3 regions of the Lysobacter sp. HA35 genome follow, and region 2 is predicted to be linked to each of the others. Evidence: predicted binding sites of a transcription regulator. Region 2 holds the regulator's gene; each other region holds the start of a gene.
The links. Region 2 encodes FliA, which starts transcription of late flagellar genes. Its sites were predicted from a motif close to TAAAGTTTNNCNNNCNNNGGCCGATAA; they were not measured.
Positions count from the first base shown of each region.

Region 1: a site for FliA is predicted at 1,625-1,651, ahead of ACVWZN_RS07930 (flagellin). Genes of this name have one in related genera too.
Region 3: a site for FliA is predicted at 1,333-1,359, ahead of ACVWZN_RS04115 (HD-GYP domain-containing protein). Genes of this name have one in related genera too.

Region 1 is NZ_JBSSDY010000001.1:1,621,366-1,624,638, forward strand. Features, by position in the region: gene flgL (flagellar hook-associated protein FlgL) at 1-644, shown strand, start outside; gene ACVWZN_RS07925 (flagellar brake protein) at 708-1,463, shown strand; gene ACVWZN_RS07930 (flagellin) at 1,923-3,068, shown strand; gene ACVWZN_RS07935 (flagellar protein FlaG) at 3,134-3,273, shown strand, end outside.
Region 2 is NZ_JBSSDY010000001.1:1,724,300-1,727,572, forward strand. Features, by position in the region: gene flhF (flagellar biosynthesis protein FlhF) at 1-716, shown strand, start outside; gene ACVWZN_RS08610 (MinD/ParA family protein) at 703-1,581, shown strand; gene ACVWZN_RS08615 (RNA polymerase sigma factor FliA) at 1,584-2,357, shown strand; gene cheY (chemotaxis response regulator CheY) at 2,559-2,951, shown strand; gene ACVWZN_RS08625 (protein phosphatase CheZ) at 2,948-3,273, shown strand, end outside.
Region 3 is NZ_JBSSDY010000001.1:800,771-804,043, forward strand. Features, by position in the region: gene gyrA (DNA gyrase subunit A) at 1-1,219, shown strand, start outside; gene ACVWZN_RS04115 (HD-GYP domain-containing protein) at 1,480-2,745, shown strand; gene ACVWZN_RS04120 (putative bifunctional diguanylate cyclase/phosphodiesterase) at 2,749-3,273, shown strand, end outside.

The DNA of each region.
Region 1 (3,273 bases), 100 kb from region 2:
TGCGCGCACTCACCGGCGACGGCACGATTCGCGGCCGCGCGACGGCGTCGAACACCGGCACCGGCGTGCTCGCGGCGACCAGCGTCACCGATCCGTCGGCATGGGGCGGCCGCACGCTCATGCTCGAATTCACCTCGCCCACCGCCTATCGCGTGCTCGATGGCGCCACGGTGGTGAGCAGCGGCACGTATGCCGACGGCGACACGTTGCAGGCCGGCGGCGTGCAGACGCGGCTGACCGGCGCGCCCGCCACCGGCGATACGTTCACCCTGCAGCCCGCGCCGCGCCAGGACGTGTTCGCCACGCTGCAGAACCTCGCCGACGCGCTGGACGCACCGGCCACCACGCCGGCGCAGAAGGCGCAGTTGTCGAACGCGCTCGCCGGCTCGCTGTCGGACGTGACCTCCGCGCAGGAACACTTCCTCTCGATCCGCTCGAGCACCGGCAGCCGGCTGGCATCGCTGTCGCAGTCCGCCGACGACCGCTCGGGCACGGCACTGTCGCTCAAGCAGACGCTGTCCGGCCTGCGCGACACCGATTACGCCGAGGCCAGCACCCGGCTCAGCCTGCAGATGACCGCCATCGAAGCCGCGCAGAAGACGATGCTGCGGGTACAGTCGCTGTCCCTCTTCGACAAGTTGTAAAGTCGGCCGCATGCCCAACCCGAACCCGCGGCAACCCGACGCCGCCCCCCGGAACGCGCACGCATGAGCGAGCCACGACCCGTCGCCCACGTCGAAGGGGAAAGCCTGTACGAGAAGTACATGCTTCACCACCCCGCCGACATCCGCGGCTGCCTGCGCCAGCTCGTCGACAAACGCTGCGTGCTGCTCGTGCATGCAGCGGGTACGGAGAACGCGGTGTCCGCCGCACTCGGTGTCGACGGCGGTTCGTTCTGGATCGACGTGCCGCGCGATGCCGCGCTGACCGAGCAACTGCTCGCCGCCGATCGGCTGCGTTTCGAAAGCTCGATCGACCGCATCACCGTGCGCTTCGCCACCGGCGCGGCGCGCACCGGCATCCACGAAGGCCTGCCCGCGCTCGAGGTTCCGGTGCCGGTCAAGGTGATGCACCTGCAGCGTCGCGAATATGTGCGTCGCGAACCGCCGGGCACGCTGTCCTGCATCCTGCCCGTGCATTCCGATGGCGGCGCACGCCGCACCGTTCGCGCGACGATCGCGGACATCGGCGGTGGTGGCCTTGCGGTGCTGACGAGCGATGACCACAGCGTCGAGATCAACACCGGCGACCTGTTTCCCGGCGTCATGCTCGAACTTCCCGAGCAGGAACCGATGCTGGTGACCTTGCGCGTGCAGCATGCCGCGCACATCGATCAGCGCGGACGTCGCGTGGTGCGCGCGGGTTGCTGCTTCGTCGACCTCACCGTGCAGGACCAGGCGCGGCTGCTGCGCTACGTCATGCAACTCGACCGCATGCACCTGGCGCGGATGCGCGACGACTGACGCGCACTGCACATCGACATACAAAACAGACGCGACGCTTCGGTGTCGCGTTTTTCATTGCGCGTTCGAAATCGGTTGGGACATGACGCGACGTGCTGCGACGCAATGTCGTGCGATGCTCGCTATCGAAACCGCGAAACCCGCGAAAAACCCCGCGAAATTCAAGTTTTCGCGTACTTCGCCGATAACGTTGCCCCTGGGATGCAAAGACGCGACGTGACGCGTTCACCCACGGCCGCTCAAGTTTTTCGCATCGCCGCCGAACGCGCATGCGCAGCCGGCGTGCCGTGCATCACAAGTCGAGCAAAAACGTCTTGACGCACGCAAGCGGCCTAAAGCCCGGGACTGGATTGCCGTTACTCACCACAGCAGCGGCGAAGGCAATCCCGCCGAACCCTGCAGAAACCGGCCCGCAAGGCTTTCGCCGCCCCGCCGGATCCTCACCAGGAGAGAAGTGAAATGGCAGCAATCAATACCAACGTGATGTCGCTGAATGCTCAGCGCAACCTGACCACCAGCGGCGCCAGCCTTGCCACCAGCATCCAGCGCCTGTCGTCGGGCCTGCGCATCAACAGCGCGAAGGACGACGCCGCCGGCCTCTCGATCTCCGAGCGCATGACCTCGCAGATCCGCGGCCTCGACCAGGCTGCCCGTAACGCCAACGACGGCGTGTCGCTCGCCCAGACGGCGGAAGGCGCCCTCGGCGAAGTCGGCAACAACCTGCAGCGTATCCGCGAGCTGGCCGTGCAGGCCTCGAACGGCACGAACTCGCAGTCGGACCGTGACGCGCTGAACGCCGAAGTCACGCAGCTGCAGTCGGAAATCCAGCGCGTGTCGTCGACCACCAAGTTCAACGGCGTGAACCTGCTCGACGGTTCGTTCGCCGGCGTCGCCTTCCAGGTCGGCGCGAACTCGGGCGAGACGATCACCGTCGCCTCGATCGCCAACGTTCAGACCTCGGCCCTCGGCGGCGCGGTGACGCGTTACTCCGGTTCGGTCGGCGCTTCGGCGGTCACCGGCTTCGCCACGGCGATCGCCGCGGGCGGCGTGAAGATCAACGGTACCGACATCGGCGCAGTCGCCGCCGCCGGTAGTGCCCAGGAGCGCGTCGGCCAGCTCGCCGAAGCGATCAACCGCGTCTCGGCGCAGACGGGCGTCGGCGCTTCGTACGACCAGTCCTCGGGCCAGCTGACGCTGTCGTCGTCCGCCGCGATCACGATCACCGGCACCACTAATGACGCGACCGTCGCCGGCTTCGCCAACGCGTTCTCGGCGACCTCGTCGACCACCACCGGTATCGGCAACGTCAACGTGTCGTCCTTCGCCGGTGCGCAGATGGCGATCGACGTCGCCGACGCGGCTCTGAAGTCGGTCAACACCTCGCGTGCAAACCTCGGCGCACTGCAGAACCGCTTCAGCTCGGTCGTCTCGAACCTCAACACGACCTCCGAGAACCTGTCCGCTTCGCGCAGCCGTATCCGCGACGCCGACTACGCCAAGGAAACCGCCGAGCTGTCGCGCACGCAGATCCTGCAGCAGGCTGGTACGGCGATGCTCGCCCAGGCCAACCAGGCGACGCAGGGCGTCCTCAGCCTCCTGCGCTGATCGACAACCGGCTGGAAACGAAGCCCGGGGCGTTCGCGCCCCGGGTTTCGCACATGTGAGTCGCCATGTCCGACATCGCGTCCGTCAAACCCGTATCGCCTTCCGCCTCGACGCACGCCGCCGGGGTTTCGTCGTTCGCGCATGCGCCGGCGCCTGCGGTGCCTCGCACGCCCGCCGCATTGCAGAAACAGCTCGACCGGTTGAT
Region 2 (3,273 bases):
TCGAGCCGGCGAAGGTCAAGGCGCCGCTGCTCGCCGAGCTCGCGCGCATGCTCACCATCGCGCGTTCGGAACCGCTCGAAGACGGCGGCGTGTTCGCACTGATCGGCCCGACCGGCGCCGGCAAGACGACCACGCTCGCCAAGCTCGCCGCACGTTTCGCGCAGCGCCACCGCGCACGCGACGTCGCGCTCGTCACCACCGATGTCGAACGCCCCGGCGCGCGCGAGCAGCTGCATGCGCTCGGTCGCAAGCTCGGCATCACCGTCTGCGAAGCCGAAGGCCCCGAAGGCCTGACCGACGCGCTCGACCAGCTCGTCGATTACCCGCTCGTGCTCGTCGACACCGCAGGTTACGCGGCGCGCGACAAGGCACTGCTCAGCCAGGTCACGTGGCTGCGTGCGACGCGCAATTTGCGTTCGCTGCTGGTGCTGCCGGCCAACCTGCAACAGCAGGACATGTCGGAAGCCGTGCGTCGCTACCGCATGGCTGCGCCGGAAGCGGTGGTGTTGACCAAGCTCGATGAAACCGGACGCCTCGGCAGCGCGATTTCCGTCGCGATCAAGCATGGCCTGCCCCTTGCATATACGACGGCGGGCCAGCAGGTGCCGGCCGACCTCGAAGCCGCGGATGCGTCGCGACTCGTGCTCCAGATCGAAAAACTCCGTCGCGCCGCCGACAACCCGCTTGCCACCGAGGAACGCCATGTCGTCGCCTGATCCCATCGCCGCCACGCGCATGGCCACGCCCGCCAACGATGCCGCCGGCCCGGTGCGTGTCATCGCCGTTGCCAGTGGCAAGGGCGGCGTCGGCAAGACCTCGGTGTCCGTGAATCTCGCGATGAGCCTGCAGAACGCCGGCCACCGCGCACTGCTTCTCGATACCGACCTCGGCCTCGCGAACGTCGACGTGATGCTCGGCCTGTCGCCGCGCTTCACGCTCAGCGACGTGTTCGCCGGCCGCTGCGAACTCGCCGACACGCTGATCGAAGGCCCGAACGGCCTGCTGGTCGTGCCGGCCGCCAGCGGCAAGCGCCACATGACCGAACTCACCCCGGCGCAGCACATCGGCCTGGTGCACGCGTTCTCGCAGCTCGATGCACCGATCGACGTGATGGTGGTCGACAACGCCGCCGGCATCGCCGACAGCGTGCTGACTTTCTGCCAGGCCGCGCAGGACGTGATCGTTGTCGTGTGCGACGAACCCGCATCCGTCACCGATGCGTACGCGCTGATCAAAGTGCTGTCGCGCGAGCGCGGCCTCACCCGCGTGCAGGTGCTCGCGAACCAGGTCGGTCACCCGTCCGAGGGCCGCCAGCTGTACGACAAGCTCGAACGCGTGACGTCGAAGTTCCTCGACGTCACGCTCAACTATCTCGGCGCGATCCCGCGCGATGAATGGCTGCGACGCGCGATCCAGCGCCAGGAGGCCGTCGTCGACGCCTTCCCGGCTGCTCCTTCGTCGATGGCCTTCCGCGAGATCGCCAAGCGCGCCGGCCAGTGGCAGACGCCCTCCGGCCCGCGCGGCCACGTGGAGTTCTTCATGGAACGACTCATCCCCACAGCGCGGAGTGCGACGGCATGAGCATGACGGCGACCGCAGTGAAAGCGAATCAATACAAGCAGACGCGCACCGCGAGCGATGGCTTCGATGCCACCGCGGTGGTCGTGCGACACGGCGAACTCGTGCGCCGAATTGCCCATCACCTTGCCGCGCGTCTGCCGGCGAGCGTGGAAGTAGACGATCTCATCCAGGCCGGCATGCTCGGCCTGATCGAGGCGGCGAAGAACTTCCAGGCCGATCAGGGCGCGGCGTTCGAGACGTATGCGTCCATCCGCATCCGCGGTTCGATGATCGACGAGATCCGTCGTGGCGACTGGGTGCCGCGCAGCGTGCATCGCCGCTACCGCGACGTGGTGTCGGCGACGCGCCAGGTCGAACAGGCCAACGGCCGCGCGGCCAATTCATCGGAGATCGCCGAAGTGCTCGGCGTGTCGGTCGACGACTACCACCACATGCTCGAGGACGCCTCGCGCGGCCAGCTGCTTTCGCTCGACGAGCAGATGGACGACTTCGACGGCGAACCGCGCCTTGCGGCCAGCTGCAACGTCACCCCGGCGCGCGAACTCGAACACACCGTGTTCCGCCAGGCGCTCGGCGAAGCGATCGGCAACCTGCCCGAGCGCGAACAGCTGGTGCTATCGCTGTACTACGAGCAGGAAATGAACCTGCGCGAGATCGGCGCGGTGCTCGGCATCAGCGAATCGCGCGTCTGCCAGATCCACGGGCAAGCAATGCTGCGGCTGCGCGGTCGCCTCGGCGATTGGCGCGATACGGCGGCGGAGCACGTCGAGGCGTGAAGTAGCGCGGGTGCGCGAGCACCCGTCAGCATTGCGGCGCATCTACCGGGGCCGACATTGCGACATGTGATGCGCGTCGCAAGCGTGTCGCGTCCCGCGTTGCGACGCGCTGCCTTTGTCTCGCTTCTGAATTTCAGCGCGGCGCCTCAAGAACGCGCTCGCCACGCCGATAGCTCACCTAGGAACGCCCGGAACCCGTCCATGGACAAGAACATCAAGATTCTCATCGTCGACGATTTCTCGACGATGCGCCGTATCGTCAAGAACCTGCTCAACGATCTCGGCTTCTTCGACACCACCGAAGCCGAAGACGGCAACAGCGCGCTCGTCGAGCTGCGCAAGGCCAAGTTCGATCTCATCATCACCGACTGGAACATGCCGGGCATGCCGGGCATCGACCTGCTGAAGAATGTGCGCGCCGATGCGGCGCTGCAGAAGATTCCGGTGCTGATGGTCACCGCCGAAGCCAAGCGCGAGCAGATCATCGAAGCCGCGCAGGCCGGCGTGAACGGCTATGTCATCAAGCCGTTCACCGCGGCGGTGCTGCAGGACAAGCTCGCCAAGATCTTCGAGCGCATCGAGGCCGCGGCATGAACGCGGCCGCTGCCGTCGTTTCCCCCGAACGCGATGCCATCGTCGAAACGCTGCAGTCCGCACTGCGCTCGCTGGAAAGCGGCGACGATGCGGGCTGTCGCGCTGCGATCGACGGCCTCGTCTCGTGGCGCACGCAGCCGCTGGTGCAGGGCCTCGTGCGGCTTGCGCGCGAGCTCTCGGTCGCGCTGGGTGATGACGGTCGCGGCACCGGCGCGGCATCGCTGCCGGACGCGTGCTCGCGCCTCGAGCACGTCGTGCAGCTCACCGAATCCTCGAGCATGCGAACGCTCGACCTGATCGACGAATGCGGTCGACTGCTCAG
Region 3 (3,273 bases), 920 kb from region 2:
GAATCCCGATCGCCTGCGCGAAGTGATCCGTACCGAGCTCCTCGACCTCAAGGCCGAGTTTGGCGATGCGCGCCGCAGTGAAATCCGTCCGAGCGAAGAGGATTTCGACATCCTCGACCTCATCGCGCCGGAAGACGTGGTGGTCACGCTGTCGCATTCGGGCTATGCCAAGCGTCAGCCGGTCGCCGCGTATCGCGCGCAGAAGCGCGGTGGTCGCGGTCGTAATGCGGCCAAGACCAAGGACGAGGATTTCATCGACCAGCTGTGGCTGGTGAACACGCACGACACGCTGCTGACGTTCACCAGCACCGGCCGCGTGTTCTGGCTGCCCGTGCACCAGTTGCCGGAAGCCGGTGCAACGTCGCGCGGCCGCCCGATCATCAACTGGATTCCGCTGGAAGCCGGCGAGCAGGTGCAGGCCGTTGTGCCGGTGCGTGAGTACACCGAGGGCAAGTTCGTGTTCTTCGCGACGCGCAACGGCACGGTCAAGAAGACGCCGCTTACCGAGTTCTCGTTCCGCCTGCAGCGCGGCAAGATCGCGATCTCGCTCGACGACGGGGACGCGCTGGTCAACGCCGAGCTCACCGACGGCACGCGCGACATCATGCTGTTCGCGAGCAACGGCAAGGCCGTGCGCTTCTCCGAGTCCGAGGTGCGCCCGATGGGTCGTACGGCGACCGGCGTACGCGGCATGCGCTTGGCGGAAGGCGAGGAGGGCAGCGACGGTGCGCGCGTCGTCAGCCTGATCGTGGTCGACGGCGATGGCGATGTACTGACCGCCAGCGAACACGGCTACGGCAAGCGCACGCCGCTCGAGGAATACCCGTGCAAGGGTCGCGGCATCCAGGGCGTGATCGCGCTGAAGACCACGGACCGCAACGGCGAGCTCGTCGGCGCGATCCAACTCAGCGACCACCACGAGGTGCTTCTGATCTCCGACCGCGGCACGCTGGTGCGCACGCGCGCGTCGGAGATCTCGCAGGTCAGCCGCAATACGCAGGGCGTCACGCTGATCAAGCTCGGCTCGGAAGAGTCGCTGCAGGCGATCGAGCGCGTCGACGTGTCGCTTGAGGAAGAGGACGAGATGCTGACCGGCGCGGTCGTGCCGACGGAGGAGGGCGCCGATCCGACGATCGACCGCCACGTCCTGAACGTCGCCGGCCATGACCCGGACGCGATCGAGCCCGACGCCTCGGCGGACGACGAACCCGCGGTCTGATCGCCGATTCGCGCCGCGAAACGCCGACCTCCGGGTCGGCGTTTTCGTTTGTGCCGCCGGTCGGCACGCGGACGCGCGATGAATCTTTCAGCGCTTTGGAAGCGCGACGGGGGTCAAGCTTGGGCCGTGGCGGCCGTTAGGCCTTCGAGAGGCTCCCAGCGATCGCGAATGCACCACCTGACCGTCCCCTGCCGCCGTGTCCTGTCCGACGTCGCGACGTGCGTCGTTGGCGACGCGTGTCCTGCCCGAGGCCCGGCGCGATGAGTGGCGCAACGGCGACGACGGATTTTCGCCAGGAACTGCGCATCACCACGGCAGGCCTCGAGCGCGGCATGTTCGTCAGCGAACTCGATCGCCCGTGGCTCGGCAGCGGCTTCGCCTTCGAAGGCCTGCTGGTCGAGACCGAGGACGAGCTGCGCCGCGTCAGGGCCATGTGCAAAGAAGTGCGCGTCGACATCGCGCGCGGCAAGGCGCCGTCGCCGCAGTTCGTCATCTTCGATGGCGACTCGCCGGCCGCAACCCTCGATGCGATGCCGCCGCCTGCAGCGAAAGGCCCGATGCGCTCAATCCTGTCGCGCGTGTTCGGGGCCGAAACCGCCGCCGCCGAGAAGGCGCATGAAACGCTTGAAGCCGGCGTGCGCGACGTCATCGACGGCCTGCGCAGCGGCGGCAAGCTCGACGCCGACAAGCTGCGTGAAGGCGTCGACACCATGCTCGACTCGATCACCCGCAACCCGACCGCGTTGCCGTGGGTGATGGAGATGCGCCGCAAGGGCGACTACGTCTACCAGCACGGCATCGCCTGTTCGATCTGGGCGGCGGCGTTTGGCCGCCACCTCGGACTGGAGCGCGACGACCTGCGCGATCTCGCACTCGGCGCATTGCTGTGCGACGTCGGCAAGGTGCGCTTGCCCGATTCGCTGCTTACGAAGACCGAGGCGATCGACGACGACGACCTGCAGCGCCTGCGCGGACATGTCCGCGAAAGCCGCAGCATCATGGAGGAGACGCCGGGCCTGTCGCCCATCGTCCACCAGATCGTCGAAAACCATCACGAGCGACACGACGGCTCGGGTTATCCGCGCGGCCTTCAGGGCGCGTCCATTCCGATGTTCGCGCGCATCGCCGGCATGGTCGACAGCTACGACGCGATGGTCAGCCAGCGCCCGTACGCGCGTGCGCGTTCGCCGCACGAAGCGGTGATGGAGCTGTACGAAACGCGCGACCGCCTGTTCCAGTCCGAACTCGTCGAACAGTTCATCCGCACCTGCGGCGTGTATCCGACCGGCACCCTGATCGAGCTATCGGACGGTTCGGTCGGCGTCGTCATGTCGGTCAACACGCTCAAGCGCCTGCGCCCATCGGTGATGCTGATCCTTGCGCCCGACAAGCAACCGCTCGCGGAATTCCGTCTTATCGACCTCGCCGAAGTAGCGACCGACGCTGACGGCGCGCCCTTGAACGTGCGCGGCGGACTGCCGGCTGGCGCCCACGGCATCGACCGCGCTGCGCTGTTCCTGGACTGACGCGTGCTCGCGGCAAACAACGATGAAGTGACCGGTCTGCGCGATCGACGCGCGTTCCTGCCGTTGCTCGGTCGCCAAGTCGTGCATGCGTCCGACAAGCGCACCGCGATGGCATTGCTCATCATCGACATCGACGGTTTCGCGCAGATCAATGGCGTGCACGGGTTTGCCACGGGCGACAGGCTGCTCAACCATCTCGCACGCCAGCTCGAATTCGTCACGCGTCCGCAGGACTACGCCGCGCGCATCGGCGACAACCGCTTCGCGCTGATCCTCACCGGCATGATGAATGCCGGGCACGTCGAACTCGCCGTGCAGAAGTTGTTCCGACTGCTCGCGCGGCCGATGCGCGAAGGGCAGGCGGAATTGCATGTGCCGGTGACCGTCGGCATCGCGATGGCGCCACGGCATGCAACGCATTCCGAGTTCCTGCTGCGTCGCGCCGAGGCCGCGTTGTCGCGTGCGCGACGTGCAGGGGTTCGCCACATGTTCGCGCCCGATACCGCTGGCGATGTCGACATCTCGGAT